DNA from 2 places in the Tepidiphilus sp. HLB4 genome. Region 1 is predicted to be linked to the other one. Evidence: riboswitches for the same ligand, from Rfam matches in the RefSeq annotation. Region 1 holds a riboswitch; the other holds the start of a gene.
What was found. A riboswitch is a leader RNA that binds a small molecule or an ion and turns the genes downstream of it on or off. The one in region 1 is predicted to bind S-adenosylhomocysteine.
Positions count from the first base shown of each region.

Region 1 (10,053 bases):
CATCCGCCTTCAGCTCGCGCGCCGCGGCGAGGATCTTCTCGCACGGCACCATCACGCCCAGGTCGTGCACCTCGTAGCCGTTGCAGGCGAGCACCACGCCGACGATGTTCTTGCCGATGTCGTGCACGTCCCCCTTCACCGTGGCAAGCACCAGGCGCCCCTTGGTATGCCCGCCCGTCTTCGCCTTCTCCGCCTCGATGTAGGGCAGCAGGTGCGCCACCGCGAGTTTCATCACCCGGGCGGATTTCACCACCTGCGGCAGGAACATCTTGCCCGCACCGAAGAGATCGCCCACCACGTTCATGCCGGCCATGAGCGGCCCCTCGATCACCGCGAGCGGCCCCTTGCCCTCGGCGGCGAAGCGCGCGCGCAGCTCCTCGGTATCCTCGACCACGTGCTCGGTGATGCCCTTGACGAGCGCATGCTCCAGGCGTTTCTCCACCGGCCATGAGCGCCATTCCTGCACTTCTTCCGCCCTGGCCTCGCCCGTTTGCAGGGTCTGGGCGTAGGCCACCAGCTCCTCGGCCGCGCCGGGGCGGCGGTTGAGCACCACGTCCTCGACCAGCGCGCGCAGCCGCGGCTCGAGCTCGTCGTAGATGCCCAGCTGCCCGGCATTGACGATGCCCATGGTGAGCCCGGCGCGGATGGCGTGATAGAGGAACACCGTATGGATGGCCGCGCGCACGGTCTCGTTGCCGCGAAAGGCGAAGGAGACGTTGGAGATGCCGCCGCTCGTCTTGGCGTACGGCAGGTGGGTGTGGATCCAGCGCACCGCCTCGATGAAATCGACGGCGTAGTTGTCGTGCTCGGCAATGCCCGTGGCGATGGCGAACACGTTGGGGTCGATCACGATGTCCTCGGGCGGGAATCCGTCGGCCACCAGCAGCCGGTAGGCACGCTCGGCGATCTCGATCTTGCGCGCGAAGCCGTCGGCCTGGCCGCGCTCGTCGAAGCACATCACCAGCACCGCCGCCCCGTAGCGCCGCGCGAGCCGCGCCTGCGCGAGGAAGGCCGCCTCCCCCTCCTTGAGCGAGATCGAATTGACGATGCCCTTGCCCTGCAGGCATTTGAGCCCCGCCTCGATCACCTCCCACTTGGAGGAGTCGACCATCACCGGCACGCGCGCGATGTCCGGCTCCACGGCCACGAGCCGCAGGAAGCGCGTCATCGCTGCGGTGGAATCGAGCATCGCCTCGTCCATGTTGACGTCGATCATCTGCGCGCCGGCCTCCACCTGCTGGCGCGCCACCGACAGCGCCTCGTCGTACTTCTCTTCGAGGATGAGGCGGGCGAATTTCTTCGAGCCGGTCACGTTGGTGCGCTCGCCCACGTTCACGAAGAGCGAGTCCGGTCCGATTTCGAAGAGATCGAGCCCTGCGAGCCGCATCACGGGTTTGGCCCGAGGCAGCGGGCGCGGCGCGCGGCCTTCCACGGCCCGAGCGATCGCCGCGATGTGCGCCGGCGTCGTGCCGCAGCACCCGCCCACCAGGTTCACCCAGCCCGCCTCGACCCAGGAGGCGATCTCCGCTGCGAGCGCCTCGGGCGTCTCGTCGTAGCCGGTGGGCGAGAGCGGATTGGGCAGCCCTGCGTTGGGGTGGGCCGAGACGAAGGTGGTGCAGACGCGCGCGAGCGTCTCCACGTGCGGACGCAGCTCACGCGCCCCCAGGGCGCAGTTGAGCCCGAAAGTGAGCGGGCGTGCGTGCGCGAGCGAAGCCCAGAAGGCTTCCGGCGTCTGCCCCGAGAGCGTGCGCCCGGCCGCATCGGTAATGGTGCCGGAGATCATCACCGGCCAGCGCCGTCCGTACTCTTCGAAGAGGCGCTCGAGGGCGAACACCGCCGCCTTGGCGTTCAAGGTATCGAACACCGTCTCGATGAGCAGCAGATCCGCCCCGCCCTCCACCAGCGCGCGCGCCGATTCGAGATAGTCGGCCGCGAGCGTGTCGAAGTCGATGGCGCGAAAGCCGGGATCGTTCACGTCGGGGCTCAGCGACAGCGTCTTCGAAGTCGGGCCGATCACGCCGGCCACGAAGCGGGGTTTGTCCGGCGTGCTGTATGCGTCGGCCAGCGTTCGGGCAAGCCGCGCCGCTTCCCGGTTGATCTCGTAGGCGAGATGCGCCAGGCCGTAGTCGGCCTGCGAAGTGCGCGTGGCGTTGAAGGTATTGGTCTCGATCACGTCCGCCCCGGCCTCCAGATAGGCGCGGTGGATCTCGCCGATCACCTCCGGATGCGTGAGCACCAGGAGATCGTTGTCGCCCTTGAGCTCCACCGGGTGATCCTGCAGCCGCTCGCCGCGGAAATCGGCTTCCGTCAGCCGGTACTGCTGGATCATGGTCCCCATGGCGCCATCGAGCACCAGCACGCGCTCGCGCAGCAGGCGCACGAGCTCCTCGGTCCGGTCCGCTTGCATGCCTCTTTCCTCCACAAAAGCGAAACGCCCGTGAAGCCAGCCGGCGGCAGGGCTTCACGAGCGTCGTTGTCCTGTCCGAGCCTGGCGGCGAGGCGCCGCTGCAACGCTCCTCGGAAAGCCTCGTATTTTACGGTAAGAATGCTTCCAGCACCGCGTTGAGCAGGCGCCAGCCGCGCTCGGTGACGGCGATGCGCCAGGAAAGCGGCTCCACCAGCCCCTGCGCTTCGAGCCGCGCCCAGCGCGGTGCGAGCGTCTCCAAGGGAAGACCCGTGCGCGCCGCGAACCATTCCCGCGGCACCCCCGCGCGCAGCCGCAGCGCGTTCATGAGAAACTCGAAGGGCAGCGCCTCGGGCGCCACCACCGCCTCTTCCTGCACGAAAGGGGCGACGGCCGCCAGATAGCGGCGCGGGTGCTTGTGCTTCATGCGCCGCACGATGCCTCCGGGCGTGCTCAGCTTGCCGTGCGCCCCCGGCCCCACGCCCAGGTAGTCGCCAAAGCCCCAGTAATTCAGGTTGTGCCGGCAGGCTTCCCCCGGCAGCGCCCAGGCCGAGACCTCGTAGTGGACGAAGCCCGCACGCGCGAGCCGCTCCTCCACCGCCGTCTCGATCGCCGCCAGCTCCTCGTCGGCAGGCAAGGCCGGCGGCGCAGCGGCAAAAGGCGTATTCGGCTCGATCGTGAGCTGATAGCAGGAGAGATGCGTCGCCCCGCCAGCGAGCGCCGCTTCCACGTCGGCGAGCGCCGCCGCCGGGCTCTGGCCGGGCAGGCCGATCATCAGATCGACATTGACGCGGGGAAACACGCGCACCGCCGCGGCGAGCGCCGCGCGCGCCTGCGTCCCGTCGTGGATGCGCCCCAGCCGCCGCAGGGCCGCGTCGTCGAAACTCTGCACCCCCAGTGAGAGCCGATTCACCCCGGCCTGCGCGTAGGCCGCGAAGCGCGCCGCTTCGAAGGTGCCGGGGTTCGCCTCCAGCGTAACTTCAGCATTGGGCGCGAGCGGCAGGTGCCGTCGAATCGCCGCCATGAGCCGCTCAAGCGCTTCGCCCGAGAGCAGGCTCGGCGTGCCGCCGCCAAAGAAGACCGTGTCGATCGGCCGCCCGCCCGCGCGCTCGGCCTCGGCCGCGAGGTCGGCTTCCACCGCCGCGAGGAATTCCGCCTCCGGCACCTCGCCTGCGAGCGGATGGGAATTGAAGTCGCAGTAGGGGCACTTGCGCACGCACCAGGGCACGTGCGCGTAGAGCGACAGCGGCACCCGCGCCGGATCGAACGCGCTCAAGCCTCCTCCCGCGCGAGCCGCGCCCTCAGCCGGCGCAAGGCCCGGCCACGGTGGCTCAGGCGATTCTTCTCTTCCGGCGAGAGCTCGGCCGCGGTCTTGCCCAGCGCCGGGAGGTAGAAGAGCGGATCGTAGCCGAATCCCCTCTCCCCACGCGGTTCCGTGAGGATCTCACCCCACCAGCGCCCCTCGGCCACGAGCGGCAGAGGATCTTCCGCCGACCGCAAAAAGACCACGCAGCCATAGAAAAACGCCCGCCGCGCCGCCCCTTCGAGCCCCTGCATCGCCGCGAGCAGCGCCACGTTGTTGCGCGCGTCCGACCGAGGCTCCCCCGCGAAGCGCGCCGAGCGCACCCCGGGCGCTCCCCCGAGCGCCGGCACCGCCAGGCCCGAGTCGTCGGCGATCGCCGGCAAGCCGGAAGCGGCCGCCGCGTGCCGCGCCTTGGCGAGCGCATTTTCCAGGAAGGTCGGATGCGGCTCCTCGGCCTCCGTAATGCCCAGCGCCCCTTGCGCCAGCACCTCCCAGCCGAGCGGAGCGAGCAGCGCCTCGAGCTCGGCCGCCTTCTTCGCGTTGTTGCTCGCGAGCACCACCCGGCGTTTGCCCGAACTCACGCCCGGCTCTCCCGCTGGGCGACAAGCAACTCGCCGATCCCTTTCTCGGCGAGCGCGAGCAGGGCTTCGAGCGCCTTCCGGTCGAACGCCCCGTGCTCGGCCGTGCCCTGCAATTCGACGAAGCCGCCCGCGCCGGTCATCACCACGTTCATGTCGGTGTCGCAGGTGGAATCCTCGGCGTAATCGAGGTCGAGCAACACCTCGCCCCCCACGAGCCCCACCGACACCGCCGCCACCTGGTCGCGCACGGGCGAAGCGGAGAGCACCCCTCGCGCTACCAGCGCCTCGCACGCATCGGCGAGCGCCACCCAGGCCCCCGTGATCGCCGCCGTGCGCGTGCCGCCGTCGGCCTGCAGCACGTCGCAATCGAGCACGACCTGCCGCTCCCCCAGCGCCGCCAGGTCCACCACCGCGCGCAGCGAGCGCCCGATCAGGCGCTGGATCTCCAGCGTGCGCCCGCCCTGTTTCCCTTTGGCCGCCTCGCGCGGCGTGCGCGTGTGCGTGGCGCGCGGCAGCATGCCGTATTCGGCCGTCACCCAGCCCTGCCCCGTCCCTTTGAGAAAGGGCGGCACGGATTCCTCCACGCTCGCGGTGCACAGCACCCGCGTGCGTCCAAAAGCGATCAGCACCGAGCCCTCGGCGTATTCGGTAAAGCCGCGCTCGATGCGCACCGGACGCAGTTCGTCGGCGCGCCTGCCATCATGCCTCATGCATCATCCCTTGAATTTCTGGATCGTCTCGTTGATCTCGCGGATCGCCCGTTCGATCTCTTCGTTGTCGAGGGGTTCGGCCGAAAAACCCGGCGGCTGCTGCGGCAGAGAGAAGGCCGTCGTCACCTGGTCGAGCGCCATGGTCTCGGTGGAAACCGTGTCCGGCGCCAAGGAGGGTTCGCCCTCCTCCCAACGCATGGCGATGAGCGAGACGTTGTCCGAGTTGGGCCCCGCCTCCATCTCCGCCTGCTCCACCAGTTCGGGCACCACCCGCACGAGCGGCCCGCGCGCGAGGCGCTCGGCGATCTCCTCGTCGTCGAGCACCCCCCACAGCCCGTCGGAACACAGGGCGAGCACGTCCCCCGGCTGCAACACCGCCCGCCGACCGAAGTCGACGTGCGGCAAGGTTTCCCCGCCGAGCGAGCAATAGAGGCGGTTGCGGCTGTCGTGCGTGCGCAGCTGCGCCTCGCTGAGCACCCCCTGTTCGATCAGGAGCTGCGCGTGCGAGTGGTCGATGGTGCGCGTGAGCACCTTGCCATGGCGGATGTGATAGAGGCGCGAATCGCCCACGTGCGCCCACCAGGCGTATCCCCCTTCCTGCACGAGGCAGGTGACGACCGTCGCACGCGGGTTCCCCTCGATGTGATTCACGCGAGCATATTCCAGGATCGCATAGTGCGCGTTGATGATCGCCTGCGACAGGAAACTCAAGGGATCCTCGACGCGCGGCTTGGCCGACAGGCGAAACGCCTGGATGAGGCTCTGCAGTGTGATCTGCGCCGCCACTTCGCCAGCCGCATGCCCTCCCATACCGTCGGAGAGCACCATGAGGAGCGCCTCGCGCGAATAGGCATAGCCCACCCGGTCTTCGTTCACCGGCCTTCCACCCACGCTCGTGGCCTGATGGATGGAGAACTTCATCGTTCGGCTCCTTCAGGAAGGGACGGCATCAGCGAGCGGTATTCGGTGGCGGCCACCAAGAACGGCACGTAGGCCGAGAGCACCTTCTGCACCGCATAGGCACTCTGCGGCCGCTTCTCGGGATCGAGCTGCATCAGGTCGACGATGAGATCGATCAGCTCCGGCGTATAGTGCTCCCGATAGGGTTCGAGGCGCTGCGCCAGATCGTCCTTCTCCTGCCGCGCCTCCGCCCGCGGCGGCGCCTGCCCGGTGACGCAGGTATAGAGCGTGGCGCCGAAGCTGTAGAGATCGGTCCACGGCCCGATGTCCTCCCGCTTGCCGCTGAGCTGCTCGGGCGGAGCGTAGCCGGGCGTGAACATCGTGCGCACCCACTCCTGGTCGGAAGACAGGCTCTGGCGCGCCGAGCCGAAATCGATCAGCACCGGATCGCCGTTGCGCCGCAGGTAGATGTTGGCCGGTTTCAAGTCGAGGTGCAGCAGCTTGTGCGTATGCACCTCACGCAGGCCCGAGAGGACCCGCAAGCCCATCGCCCGGATGAAACTCTCGCGCAGCCCCCCGTGCTTTTGCCGGATGTACTGCAGGAGCGTGCGCCCTTCTTCATACTGCATCACCATGTAGACGGTCTGGTTGGCGCGGAAAAAGTTGAGCACCCGGATCACGTTGGGATGATTGATGCGCGCGAGCGACCGCCCTTCCTCGAAGAAACACTTCAGCCCGAAGAGGAAGGCCCGCTCGCAATCGGGCAGGATCTCCGGCTCGATATCCCCTTCCTCGCGCCGCGCCAGGGTATGCGGCAGATACTCCTTGATCGCCACCGTTTTTCCTTCGCGATCGCGGGCGCGATAGACGAAAGAAAACCCCCCTTTGGCGAGCAGGTCGAGAATGCGGTAGCCCTCCACGAGCCACCCCTCGGGCAACGGAGCGTTTTGTTGTGTCGACATGGCCGGACCGGGTATGATAAACCGCCTCGGACGAAGCGTGGAATCACTCAATGATACACAGTATGACAGGGTTTGCCAGCGCGCAAACCCAAATCGGCGCTCGGCTCCTGCGCCTCGAACTGCGCAGCGTCAACGGACGCTTCCTCGACCTCTATTTCCGCCTGCCCGAGGACTGGCGCTCCTTCGAGCCGCTGCTGCGTGAACGCCTGCAAAAGGCGCTCGCCCGCGGCAAGATCGAATGCCGGCTCGAAGTGCAAAGCGCGCCCGTGCAAGCGGCGCTCACGCTCGACGCCGTCGCCCTGCAGGCGCTCGCCCTCACCCAGACCGAAATCCACCGGCATCTGCCCGAAGCGGCCTCCCTCACGGTGGGCGAGATCCTGCGCTGGCCCGGCGTGGTGCGCGAAGCCGAGCTCGATCCCGAGGAAACGCAGCGGCGCCTGCTCGAGCTGCTCGAAGCGGCGCTCGCCGAACTCCTCGCGCACCGCGCCCGCGAGGGCGAGGCGCTCGCCGCCGCCATCCGCGAACGGGCCACGGCCATCGCCGAGCTCGTCGAACGCGCCCGCGCGCTTGCGCCCGAAGCCGTCGAGGCCCAGCGCCGCAAGCTCCTCGAAGCGCTCGAAGCGCTCGGCCAGACGCCCGATCCCCAGCGCGTGGAGCAGGAAGTCGCCCTCGTCGCCCAGCGCCTCGACGTCGCCGAAGAGCTCGACCGCCTCTCCTCCCACCTCCAGGAACTTGAACGCACGCTCACCCGCGGCGGAAGCGTCGGCAAACGGCTCGACTTCCTGCTGCAGGAATTCAACCGCGAAGCCAACACCCTCGCTTCCAAGGCCGGCAGCCTGGCACTGTCGCGCCTCGCGCTCGAGATGAAAGTGCTCATCGAACAGATCCGCGAACAGGTGCAGAACCTCGAATGAACGCGCAGCCTCTAGACGACCTGCCGGAAGCCGAACTGCGCAGCCTCTGCCGCCGCTACCACGTGCGTCGGCTCGCCTTTTTCGGCTCCGTCACCCGCGGCGATTTCGGCCCCGCCAGCGACATCGACGTTCTCGTCGAATTCCAACCCGGCCACACCCCCGGCTTTGCCTTCGCCCGCCTGCAGCGCGAACTCACCCGCCTGCTCGGGCGGCCGGTCGACCTCCACACGCCCCGCAGCCTCAGCCGATACTTCAGAGACGACGTGCTGCACACCGCCCGGATCCATTATGAAGCGCCCCCCGAGTCGCCCCAAGCTCGATGATACCGCCCGTATCCGCCACATGCTGGATGCGGCTCGGCGCGCGCTCGAACTGGTTCGGGGCAAACCGATCGCCGAGCTTCCCCCTGAAGACGAGACCGCCCTTGCCCTGGCCCGCCTTCTCGAAATACTGGGCGAAGCCGCCCGCCAGGTCACGCCGACCACCCGCCTACGCCACCCCACCATTGCTTGGCGCGACATCGCCGACACACGCAACCGCATCATCCACGAATACTTCGACGTCGACCTGGAAATCATCGCCGCCATCGTCGCGCACGATCTACCCGACCTGATCCCCGCGCTGGAAGTAGTCTTGCACGAACTCCTGGAACGCAACCCATGACCCCCCTCGGCACCCTCTACATCGTCACCGCCCCCTCCGGCGCCGGCAAGACCACCCTCGTGCATGCCGTGCTCGAACGCGAGCCGGGGCTGGCGCTGTCCATCTCCTACACCACCCGCGCCCCGCGGCCGGGCGAAGTCGACGGGCGCGACTACCGCTTCGTCAGCCGGGAAGAATTCCTGCGCCTGCGCGACGGCGGCGAACTTCTCGAATGGGCCGAAGTCCACGGAAACTACTACGGCACTTCCCGTACCTGGATCGAAACCCAATTGCAGCAAGACCGCGACGTGCTCCTCGAGATCGACTGGCAGGGCGCGCGCCAGGTGCGCCGGATGTTCCCGCACGCCGTGAGCATCTTCATCCTGCCGCCCTCGCTCGAGGCACTCGAAGCGCGCCTGCGCGGCCGCGGCACCGACAGCGAAGCCACCATCGCCCGGCGCCTGGCCGCCGCCCGCGAGGAGATGCGCCACGTGGAAGAATTCGACTACGTTATAATCAACGACCGGCTCGAGCGCGCCATCGACGAACTCACCGCCGTCGTGCGCGCCGCGCGCCTGCGGCTGCCGGTGCAAAAGCGCCGCCACGCCGCCTACTTCGCCCAACTCCTACAGGAATGACCCCATGGCCCGCATCACCGTCGAAGACTGCCTCAAGCACATCCCCAACCGCTTCGAGATGACGCTCGCCGCCGCCACCCGCGCGCGCCAGCTCTCCATCGGCGCCGAACCGCTCGTGCCGCTCGATCGCGGGCGCGAACGCGACAAACCCACCGTCGTTGCGCTGCGCGAAATCGCCGCCGGCAGAGTCGGCCGCGACATCCTCGACCGCGCCCAGAGCTGAGACCGCCATGCCCGCCGCCGAGATCCTCTCCCCCCCCGACGAGAGCTCCGCGGCGCGCGAACCCTTCGTTTCCGTGGAGCTGCCGCCGTCCTACGGCGCCCTGCGCGAGAAGCTCCTCGGCTATCTCCCCTCCGCCGAAGTCGAACGCATCGACGACGCCGCCCGCTTCGCCGCCTGGTCGCACCAAGGCCAGAAGCGCGCGAGCGGCGAGCCCTACGTCACGCATCCCATCGCCGTCGCCTCCCTGGTGGCCGACTGGAAGCTCGATGCTTCCGCCATTGCCGCCGCGCTCTTGCACGACGTGATGGAAGACGCGCACATCCGCAAGAGCGAGCTCGCCCACCGCTTCGGCCCGGTCACCGCCGAGCTCGTCGACGGCCTCACCAAGATCGAGCGGCTCGAAAGCCAGAGCCTCGAGGACAACCAGGCGGAAAACTTCCGCAAGATGCTGCTCGCCATGGCGCGCGACCTGCGCGTCATCCTCATCAAGCTGGCCGACCGCACCCACAACATGCGCACGCTGGGCGCCGTCGCCCCGGCCAAGCGCCGCCGCATCGCCCAGGAAACGCTCGAGATCTACGCCCCCATCGCCAACCGGCTCGGGCTCAACACCCTCTATCGCGAACTGCAGGATCTCGCCTTCCAGCACCGCCATCCCTGGCGATACGCCGTGCTCGCCCACTCCGTCGAAGCCGCGCTCGGAGCGCGCGACGAACTCCTCGACAAGATCCGCACACTCATCGAACGCCAGCTCGTCGTCTGGGGGGTAGAAGCCC
Region 1 covers NZ_JSYB01000002.1:58,561-68,613, reverse strand. Annotated here, with positions in the region: partial or broken gene metH (methionine synthase) at 1-2,407, opposite strand, end outside; S-adenosyl-L-homocysteine riboswitch at 2,459-2,525, opposite strand; gene hemW (radical SAM family heme chaperone HemW) at 2,535-3,680, opposite strand; gene rdgB (RdgB/HAM1 family non-canonical purine NTP pyrophosphatase) at 3,677-4,288, opposite strand; gene rph (ribonuclease PH) at 4,285-4,998, opposite strand; gene OA56_RS00335 (PP2C family protein-serine/threonine phosphatase) at 5,002-5,919, opposite strand; gene OA56_RS00330 (serine/threonine protein kinase) at 5,916-6,860, opposite strand; gene OA56_RS00325 (YicC/YloC family endoribonuclease) at 6,923-7,774, shown strand; gene OA56_RS00320 (nucleotidyltransferase family protein) at 7,771-8,097, shown strand; gene OA56_RS00315 (HepT-like ribonuclease domain-containing protein) at 8,063-8,437, shown strand; gene gmk (guanylate kinase) at 8,434-9,054, shown strand; gene rpoZ (DNA-directed RNA polymerase subunit omega) at 9,059-9,277, shown strand; gene OA56_RS00300 (RelA/SpoT family protein) at 9,285-10,053, shown strand, end outside.

Region 2 (10,053 bases), on a different contig from region 1:
ACTTGATGAAGACCTTCAGGTACTCGCTGCCTTTCTCCAGAGTGATGTCCGGCGTGAGTGGCTTGCCCGTGGCCCCCTTGCGCAGCACGCCGTGACAACCGGCGCACCGTTCGAAATAGATCTTGCGCCCTTTCTCGAACTCCGTCTTGGTCATCGGCGGCGCTTTCGGATTGATGTCCTGGTACATCTCCACCTCGGCCAAGGGCGAGCTGCCGGCCTGATAGCGGATCTCCTCCTCGGTGACCGGCTTCTCCTGTGCCCAGGCCATGCCAATGGCCAGCGGCAGCACCGCCAGCGTGCCCAACGCTTTTCTGCCCCGTCCCATGATCGATCCTCCCCGCCGATGAAAAAATTTGCGATGCTTCCACTCTAGAGACGACGCAAGGCGATTTCCTTGACACAAGTCAATTCGAAGAAAATGGTCTTCGCCGCACCATCTTGACTGCGATCAAGGACGATCTGACGCCTGAACAGCACAATGTCCCCCAACCCTGCCTGCGGAGTCTCTCGATGACCGACATCCCTCTGCAAGAACCGCACCCATCCACCTCCGCCCGTCCGAGCCTTGCCGCCTGGCTGGCGATGGCCTTCCGCCCCTTTTATCTGCTCGGAGCCCTGCTCGCGGTGCTCGCCGTACCCTACTGGGCGGTCACCCTGCGCGGCGCACCTGCCCTGCCGGGCGTGTGGTGGCATGCGCACGAGATGGTCTGGGGCTTCGGCGCAGCGATCGTCGTCGGTTTTCTGCATACGGCGGTGGCAAGCTGGACGGGACAGCCGCCGCTTCGCGGCGTCCGTCTCGGCGTGCTCGTGCTGCTGTGGCTCGTGGCTCGGCTGGCCTGGTTCCTCGGCGAGCGCGCCTTTCCTGCCGCTGCAGGCGCCGCGCTTGCCTTTCTTCTCCTTGCCGCGTTCTGGCTTGCCCGCTCCGTGCTCGCCGCGCGTAACCGGCGCAACTACGTCGTGCCGCTCCTGCTGCTGCTGTTCGCGGGCTTCGAGGCGGGGTTTTTCTGCACGGTGCAAGGAAAACTCGACGGCGAGCCCCTCGCCTGGCTCGATGCCGGCGCCCTGTGGCTCGCCGGGATGATCTTCTTCCTCGGCATGCGGGTCATCGCCTTCTTCACCAGCCGGGCGCTCGGTCTGCCGCAAGTCCCCAATCCAGCCTGGGTGCAGGCCGGTACCGTGGTCGGCGGGTTTGCGCTGGCGCTTGCCACGGCCCTCGGTGCGCCCGCGCCGCTCATCGCCGTGCTCGCCGTGGTGACGTCCGGCATCGCCCTGCGCCAGAGCCGGCGCTGGCTGCACCGGACCGTCTGGACCAACCCCATGGTGTGGATCTTGCATCTCGGCTTCGCCCTGACGGCGGCAGGGGTCCTCGCCTACGGACTGGCCGCTTTCGCCCCGGCCTGGCGCAGCGCCGCGGTGCACCTGCTCACGGTGGGCGGCATCGGCTCCATGACGCTCGGCATGATGACGCGCACGGCGCTCGGCCACACCGGCGATCACCCCAACCGCACCCCTCGCGGCCTCCACTCCGCCTTCCTCGTGCTGCTCGCCGCGGCGCTGCTGCGCGAACTCGCGACCTTCCCGGCCATGGGGAACGGCATGCTGCACGCAAGCGCCTTCGCCTTCGCGCTCGCCTATCTCCTCTACCTGTGGCGTTTCGTCCCGCGCCTCGTGCGCCCGCGCCCCGATGGACGTCCCGGTTGAACGCCCGCGCTCTTTCCATCTTCCCGCGCGGCATGAAGACGCAGGCCAAACCGTGGTACAAACCGCAACCAGGATAAAGACCGCAGGGAACGAGACGATGAAGCGGAAAACGATCGCACCGAAAGTCTATCTGGTAGGCGCCGGCCCCGGCGACCCGGAACTGCTCACCGTGCGGGCGCTGCGCCTGCTGCAGGCCGCCGAGGCGCTCGTCTACGACAACCTGGTGAGCCCGGCCGTGCTCGAGTGCGTCCGCCCCGAGGCGCGGCGCGTCTTCGTCGGCAAGCGCGCCGGCCGGCATACGCTCCCCCAGGAGGAGATCAACGCGCTTCTCGTCGAACTCGGGCAGACCGGCGCAGTGGTCGTGCGGCTCAAGGGGGGCGACCCCTACATTTTCGGGCGCGGCGGGGAAGAAGCCGAAGCGCTCGCCGCAGCCGGCATCCCTTTCGAGGTCGTGCCCGGCATCACGGCGGCCTGCGGCATGGCCGCGAGCCAGGGCATTCCCCTCACGCACCGCGACCACGCCCAATCCTGCCTCTTCGTCACCGGGCATCTCAAGGACGGCGCCCTGCTGCTCGACTGGGAAGCGCTCGCCCGGCCGCGCCAGACGGTGGTCTTCTACATGGGGGTGAGCACCCTGCCCACGATCTGCCGCGAACTCGTCGCCCACGGCCTGCCGGCCGACACGCCCGCGGCCGTGGTGCGCAACGCGACGCTGCCCGATGCCGAACGCCTCAGCGGCACGCTGGCGAGCCTGCCTGCCTTGGCGGCCGCCGCCGAACTCGTCCCGCCGGCGCTGCTGGTGGTGGGCGACGTGGTGGGGCTTGCCGAGCGGCTCGCGCCCCGAGCGGCGGCCCTTGCTGAATCCACTGTCACATCGAAAGCCACGCCATGACGCTTCCCGCCTATGAACCGGCCAGCGACGAGGTCGAGCTCTTCGAACACGCCTGGCGCAACCGCCTGCCCGTGCTCATCAAAGGCCCCACCGGCGTGGGCAAGACCCGCTTCGTCACCCACATGGCGGCGCGCCTTGGCCTACCGCTCTTCTCCGTGGCCTGCCACGACGATCTGACCGCCGCCGACCTCGTTGGACGCCATCTCGTGCAAAACGGACAGACCGTGTGGCAGGACGGGCCGCTCACGCGCGCCGTGCGCGAGGGCGGCATCTGCTATCTCGACGAGATCGTCGAGGCGCGCAAGGACGTCACCGTCGTCATCCATCCGCTCGCCGACCACCGCCGCACACTGCCGCTCGAGCGCACGGGCGAGCTGCTGGCCGCACCGCCCGAATTCATGCTGGTCGTCTCCTACAATCCCGGCTACCAGAATTTCCTCAAAGGGCTCAAACCCTCCACCCGGCAACGTTTCGTGGCGCTGCGTTTCGGCTTTCCCGACGAGGCGCGCGAAATCCGCATCCTGCAGCGAGAAACGGGGTGCGACGCCTTACTCGCGCGGCGTCTCGTCGCCCTGGGTAACGCCATCCGCCGGCTCGACGGGGTCGATCTCGAAGAAGTGGCCTCGACGCGGCTCCTCGTTTATGCCGCCCTGCTGATCCGCGGCGGCCTGCCGGTGCTCGCCGCCTGCCGCGCGGCGCTCGTCGAGGCGCTGTCCGACGATGCCGAGGTCACCGCCGGGCTAGAAGAGCTGGTGCGCACCGTGCTCGGCGAATAGCCATGGAGACCTGGGCCGGAGCGCTGTGGGATCGCTGGGTGCGGCACCTCGCCGAAGCGCACCACCCCCAGGCCGAAATCCGCCTCGAATCCTTACGGCGCCCCCTGTCGGTATTCTTCCGCGGCGTGGGCGGCGAGGCCGGACGCAGATTCGCCGTGGCCGAACGCCGTATCCACGAAGGGCGGCGTACGTGGCGCGAACGGCTCGCCGGAACCGGCCGTCTTACCGAACTTCCCCATCTCACCGCCGACGAGCTGCGCCTTCCCGCCGCGATCGCCCATTTTCCCAAACGCCCCCTCAACCGCGACCTCTATTTCTGGCTCGCCCTGCTCGCTGCCCATTTCGTCCCCAACGGCGAACCGTGGTGGCTCGCCAACCAGCGCGCCACCGCCGTGGCGCTCGCCCGCTACCCTGCGTGGCAGGAACGCTATGATCGCCTCGTCGCAGCAAGCCTCGCGCTTCGCCCCCTACCGCACCAGCTGCCTCCGGTCGACGCTGCCGTGGAAGAAGCGATCCGCGCCGCCCTGCGTGCTCCCGGCAGCGTGCGCACCTTTCCGGCCTCACCGCGCCCGCCGCGGCCGGTGATGCTGTGGCTGATGCCTCAGGAGACCGATGCCGCGGCGGCTCGGCGCCGTCCCCCGCCTACCGCCAAGGACGGGGCTTCCTCTTCGGCCGCGGCCCCGATCCAGACCGAGGCGACGGAAGACCCTGGCTCGCAGCACGGCATGCTGCTCGCGTTTCGCGCCGAGAGCCTGCTGTGCTGGGCGGAATACGTGCGCGTCGACCGCTCGCTCGAAGACGCCGAGGGGGACGAAGCCGGACGTGCCGCCGCCCAGCTCGAACGGCTGGCGCTCGCCGAGGACTCCGACCCCGTCGCCTCCCGCGTGCGCATGGACCTGGAACGCCCGCCCGCCGCAGACGCCGATGAAAGGCTGAGGGAGGGAATCCTGCTGCCCGAATGGGATTATCGCCGCGGCCAGTACCGCCCCGATCACTGCCGCATCGATCTGCCCCGTGACGAGGCGATGCCCGCCCCTTTGCCCGGACAGCTTCGCCCGCTCACGCAACGACTGCGCGCCGAACTCGAACGCATCCGCAGCGAGCGCCGGCCCCAGGCGGGTCAGCCCGAGGGCGACGCGCTCGATCTTGACGACTGGGTCCGTCGCCACGCCGAACTGCGCTCCGGCTGCCCCGTCTCGGCGCAACCGCGCTATATCGACACCCCGCGCACGGCGCGCGACCTCTCCTGCCTGCTGCTCGCCGACGTGTCGCTGTCTACCGACGCGCACGCCGATGATGCGCACCGCGTCATCGATGTGATCCGCGACGCGCTGCTCGTGTTCACCGAGGCGATCGAAGCGGCGGGCGACGCCCTTGCCGTGGCCGCCTTTTCCTCGCTCGGCCACGCACACGTGCGTTACCATCGACTCAAAGATTTCGGCGAGCGCAACGGGCCGGCCGTGCGCGGTCGCATCCTCGCGCTACGCCCCGGCGACTACACCCGCCTCGGCGCAGCCATCCGCCACGCCGCCGACCGGCTCGCCGCCACGGCTTCGCGGCAAAAACTGCTGCTCGTGCTCACCGACGGCAAACCGCACGACATCGACCACTACGACGGCCGCTACGGCATCGAAGACACACGGCGCGCCCTCTTCGAATGCCGCCGGCGCGGTATCCGCCCCTTCTGCGTCGCGATCGACCGCGAAGCCGCCGATGTTCTGCCCTACCTCTTCGGCCATGATGGCCACGTCGTCGTGCAACGCCTCGGCGAACTCGCCGCCCGCCTGCCGCGGCTCTACGCCGAGCTCACCCGGCCGTGAAACCGCTCGCATTCAGCGCCGCTCTTCCCTCCCCCCATAATCCCTCAACCGCCCCACGTCCGGCACCACCACCCTACGCCCTTCGGATCGCAACACTCCCTGCTGCGCGAGCTCGTGGAAAACGCGCGACAGCGTCTCCGGCGTCAGGTTGAGGCGCGAGGCGATCACGTAGCGCGGCAGTGGCAGCTCGATCGTTGCCTCCCCGCGCTCGTGCTCGCAGGATTGCAGCAGATAGCCGATCACCCGCTGGGCCGCCGTCTGCAACGAATACGCCTCGATATCGCGCACCATGACGCGCAACCGCATCGCCATGCCGGCGAGCATGCGACGGCAAAAGTCCGGCCGACGCTCCAGCAATTCATCCACCGCCTCCTTGGGCACGAAGACGAGCTCGGCCTCGCCGAGCGCCGCCGTCGACACCGGATACGGTTGGTCGAGAAACATCACCGCCTCGCCGAAGGTCCCGCCCGGCCCGACGGTGTCGACGATCTTCTCCGCCCCCGAAGGAGAATCGAGAAACAGTTTGATGCGCCCGCGCTCCACCAGGTAAAAACCGCGCGCCGGCTCGCCGCGCAAGAACAGCACCTCGTCGCGCGCGAGCTGCACTGGCCGGCAGCGCCGCGCCAGCGCTTCCAACTCCTCCTCGTCCAGCAAGGCGAACAATGCCACCCGTCGCAGCCGGTTCGCGAGATGCTGCGTCTCGTCCATCATCCCCCCTCAATACAGCCGCGGCTCCCCCGGAGGCCGCGTCTTGAAGCGCCGGTGCACCCAATGGTACTGCGCCGGCATGCGACGGATCTCGCCTTCGAGCCAGCGGTTCATGCGTGCCGCGTCGGCTACTTCGTCTTCGGAAGGGAAATCCGCCCAGGGTTCGCCGAAGCGCGTCACGTAGCCCTTTCCATCGGGCAGCATCTCGGTGACGCAGGGCACCACCGCCGCGCCGGTGAGCCGCGCCAGGCGCGACAGACCCGTGATCGTGGCCGCCGGCACACCGAAGAACGGCACGAAGACGGACTCCTTGCGCCCGTAATCCAGGTCGGGCAGGTAATAGAGCGGCCGACCGGCGCGCAAAGCGCGCACCACCGGTCGGATACCGTCCTGGCGCGCCACCTGCAGCTGATCGCCGAAGCGGGAACGCCCCCAGTTGAGCCATCGATCGGCCACCGGGTCCCTTTTGGGGCGCGAATAGACGTAGACCCCGTCGTACTCCATCGCCACGCGCGTGCCGCCCATGTCCAGCCCAAGAAAGTGGGGCACGAGCAGGATCACCGGTCGTCCCTGGGCGCGCACGCCATCCGGATGCTCCTTGCCCTCGAGCCGCACCAGCCGCCGGATGCGCTCGGCCGGGGCAAACCAGGAAATCCCCCGCTCCAGGATGCTGCGCCCCAGCAGGCGGAAGTGCTCGCGCAGCACGGCACGCCGCTCGGCCTCCGTCCATTCGGAAAAGCACAGCCGCAGATTCACCTCGGCCACGTGGCGCCGCGAGCGCGCCAGATGAAAGAGCAGCGCCCCGAAACCGCGGCCGAGCGCCGCCAGCAGCGGCAGCGGCAGCCAATGCAACACCCACAGCAAGGCAACCAGCAGACGGGACATTTCCTCATTACCTTGAAGAAGATTTATAATTATCGCTCATCCGCCGAGTTAATCCGACAACTTGCGGGGCGGAGAGCTTGTGAAGAAATCGTCGCGAGCGGGTCGAGTGCGAGGCGCACGGAGCGCAGCGACGAGACATATCGCGAAGATAGGCGAGGAGCGAGCACCGCGCAACGACGCAATCGGGCCGCGCAGCAGATCGATTCACAAGCTCGGACAAGAAATACCGCTAAAGCGTCGCCCGCTCCCCTGATCCCCAGAGCCGGCACGCCGCCTCACGGGGATCGAAGGGAGCGATTGCATGGCCAAGGAATACCTCTTCACCTCCGAATCCGTCTCGGAAGGGCACCCGGACAAGGTCGCCGACCAGATCTCCGACGGCGTGCTCGACGTCATCCTCGGCGAAGACCCCCACGGGCGCGTCGCCTGCGAGACCCTCGTCTCCACCGGGCTCGTGGTCATCTCCGGCGAGATCACCACCAAGGCACACCCCAACTACCGCGAGATCGCGCAGGACGTCATCCGCCGCATCGGCTACGATGATTCCGACATCGGCTTCGACTACAAGTCCTGCGCCATCCTCACCGCCATCAACCGCCAATCGCCCGACATCGCCCAGGGCGTGGGCAAGGCTTTCGACGATCCGCTCGACCAAGGCGCCGGCGACCAGGGCCTCATGTTCGGCTACGCCTGCACGGAAACCCCGGTGCTCATGCCGCTGCCCATCTACTACGCCCACCGCCTCATGCAGCGCCAGGCCGAAGTGCGCAAGGATGGCAGGCTTCCCTGGCTGCGGCCCGACGCCAAGTCGCAAGTCACGGTACGCTACGTCGACGGCAAGCCCACCCAGGTGGAGACGGTCGTCCTCTCCACCCAGCACCACCCCGACATCACCTACGACGAGATCCGCGAGGCGGTGATCGAGGAGATCATCCACCCCATCATCCCATCGCAGCTGCGCGCCCCCGACATCAAATATCTCATCAATCCCACCGGGCGCTTCGTCGTCGGCGGCCCGCACGGCGACTGCGGCCTCACTGGGCGCAAGATCATCGTCGACACCTATGGCGGTGCGGCGCATCACGGCGGCGGCGCGTTCAGCGGCAAGGATCCTTCCAAGGTCGACCGCTCGGCGGCCTACGCCGCCCGCTACGTGGCGAAGAACATCGTGGCCGCGGGTCTGGCGGATCGCTGCGAAGTGCAGATCGCCTACGCCATCGGCGTGGCCCGTCCCGTGAGCCTCATGGTCGAGACCTTCGGCACCGGCAAGGTCCCCGACGAGAAGATCGAGGCCCTCGTGCGCCAGCACTTCGACTTGCGCCCGCGCGCCATCATCGAAATGCTGGACCTCCTGCGTCCCATCTATTCCAAAACCGCCGTCTACGGCCACTTCGGCCGCGAGGAACCCGAATTCACCTGGGAGATGCTCGACAAGGCCGAAGCGCTGCGCTCCGACGCCGGGCTGTAACGCCCACCCCGCGGGCGGCCGGACCTCCGGCCGCCCTTGGTGCTACGCCCTTTTGCTATAATCCCCGCCAACCGAGGAGCGCTGCAACCCGCACGGGCCAGGCTCGGTTCAGATCCAACGGCGCTCACCCGTCTTCTCCGGCCGGACGGAAGACGCAGGTGAGCTGCGCATCCGCTCGGCCTCGTTCCCGAATAGGAGCATTTCGATGAACCAGGCCGCATCCATTTCCGAGTACGTCGTCGCCGATCTTTCGCTGGCCGAATGGGGCCGCAAGGAGATCCGCATCGCCGAGAGCGAGATGCCCGCGCTCATGGCGCTGCGCCGCGAATACGCCGAGCAAAAACCGCTCACGGGCGCCCGTATCGCCGGCAGCCTGCACATGACCATCCAAACCGCCGTGCTCATCGAGACGCTGGTGGCGCTGGGCGCGCAGGTGCGCTGGGCCTCGTGCAACATCTTCTCCACCCAGGATCACGCCGCCGCGGCAATCGCCGCCGAAGGCATCCCCGTCTTCGCCAAGAAAGGCGAGACGCTGGAAGAATACTGGGACTACACCCACCGCATCTTCGAGTGGCCCGACGGCGGCCACGCCAACATGATCCTCGACGACGGGGGCGACGCCACCCTCCTGCTGCACCTGGGCACCAAGGCCGAGCGCGACCCGAGCGTGCTCGACCACCCCACGAGCATCGAGGAGAAAGCGCTCTTTGCCCGCATCCGCGCACAGCTCGAACGCGACCCTTCCTGGTACTCGCGGCGCATTGCGGCGATCCGCGGCGTCACCGAAGAGACCACCACCGGCGTGCATCGCCTCTACCAGATGCAGGAGCGCGGCGAACTGCGCTTTCCGGCGATCAACGTCAACGACTCGGTCACCAAGTCCAAGTTCGACAACCTCTACGGCTGCCGCGAATCGCTCCTCGACGGCATCAAGCGCGCCACCGACGTGATGATCGCCGGCAAGATCGCCGTCGTCTGCGGCTACGGCGACGTGGGCAAGGGCTCGGCCCAGGCGCTGCGGGCGCTGCGCGCCGAAGTGTGGGTCACCGAGATCGACCCCATCTGCGCCCTGCAGGCGGCGATGGAAGGCTACCGTGTGGTGACCATGGAAGAAGCCTGCGACAAGGCCGACATTTTCGTCACCGCCACCGGCAACTACCACGTCATCACCCACGAGCACATGCGCCGCATGAAAGACCAGGCGATCGTGTGCAACATCGGCCACTTCGACAACGAGATCGACGTCGATTCGCTGCGCCACTACCGCTGGGAGAACATCAAGCCGCAGGTCGACCACGTCATCTTCCCCGACGGCAAGCGCATCATCCTGCTCGCCGAAGGGCGGCTGGTAAACCTCGGCTGCGCCACCGGGCACCCCAGTTTCGTGATGAGCTCGTCGTTTGCCAACCAGGTGCTCGCGCAGATCGAACTCTACACGCACCCCGAGCGCTACCCCGTGGGCGTCTATCGACTGCCCAAACAGCTCGACGAGAAAGTCGCCCGGCTGCAGCTCACCCGCCTCAACGTCCAGCTCACCCGGCTCACGCCCGAGCAGGCAGCCTACATCGGCGTGCCCCTCGACGGGCCCTACAAGGCCGAACACTACCGCTACTGAGCCTGTAGACGCCGACCGTCGCGTGCGACGGCGGCGCCCCCTGATCCCACCACTCTCCCCAGGAGCGACCGATGCCGCCGCTCGAGATCTCCGTCGAATTCTTCCCCCCACAAACGCCCGAAGGGGAGGCCAAGCTCGAGGAGGCGCGCCGGCGCCTCACCCAGCGCCTGCGCCCGGCCTACCATTCC
Region 2 covers NZ_JSYB01000067.1:14,058-24,110, reverse strand. Annotated here, with positions in the region: gene OA56_RS09260 (cytochrome D1 domain-containing protein) at 1-325, opposite strand, end outside; gene OA56_RS09255 (NnrS family protein) at 511-1,701, shown strand; gene cobA (uroporphyrinogen-III C-methyltransferase) at 1,799-2,593, shown strand; gene OA56_RS09245 (CbbQ/NirQ/NorQ/GpvN family protein) at 2,590-3,369, shown strand; gene OA56_RS09240 (nitric oxide reductase activation protein NorD) at 3,372-5,189, shown strand; gene OA56_RS09235 (Crp/Fnr family transcriptional regulator) at 5,202-5,900, opposite strand; gene OA56_RS09230 (lysophospholipid acyltransferase family protein) at 5,907-6,782, opposite strand; gene metK (methionine adenosyltransferase) at 7,084-8,250, shown strand; S-adenosyl-L-homocysteine riboswitch at 8,318-8,383, shown strand; gene ahcY (adenosylhomocysteinase) at 8,456-9,865, shown strand; gene metF (methylenetetrahydrofolate reductase [NAD(P)H]) at 9,937-10,053, shown strand, end outside.
Region 2: another riboswitch for S-adenosylhomocysteine. It lies ahead of ahcY (adenosylhomocysteinase); the one in region 1 lies ahead of metH (methionine synthase).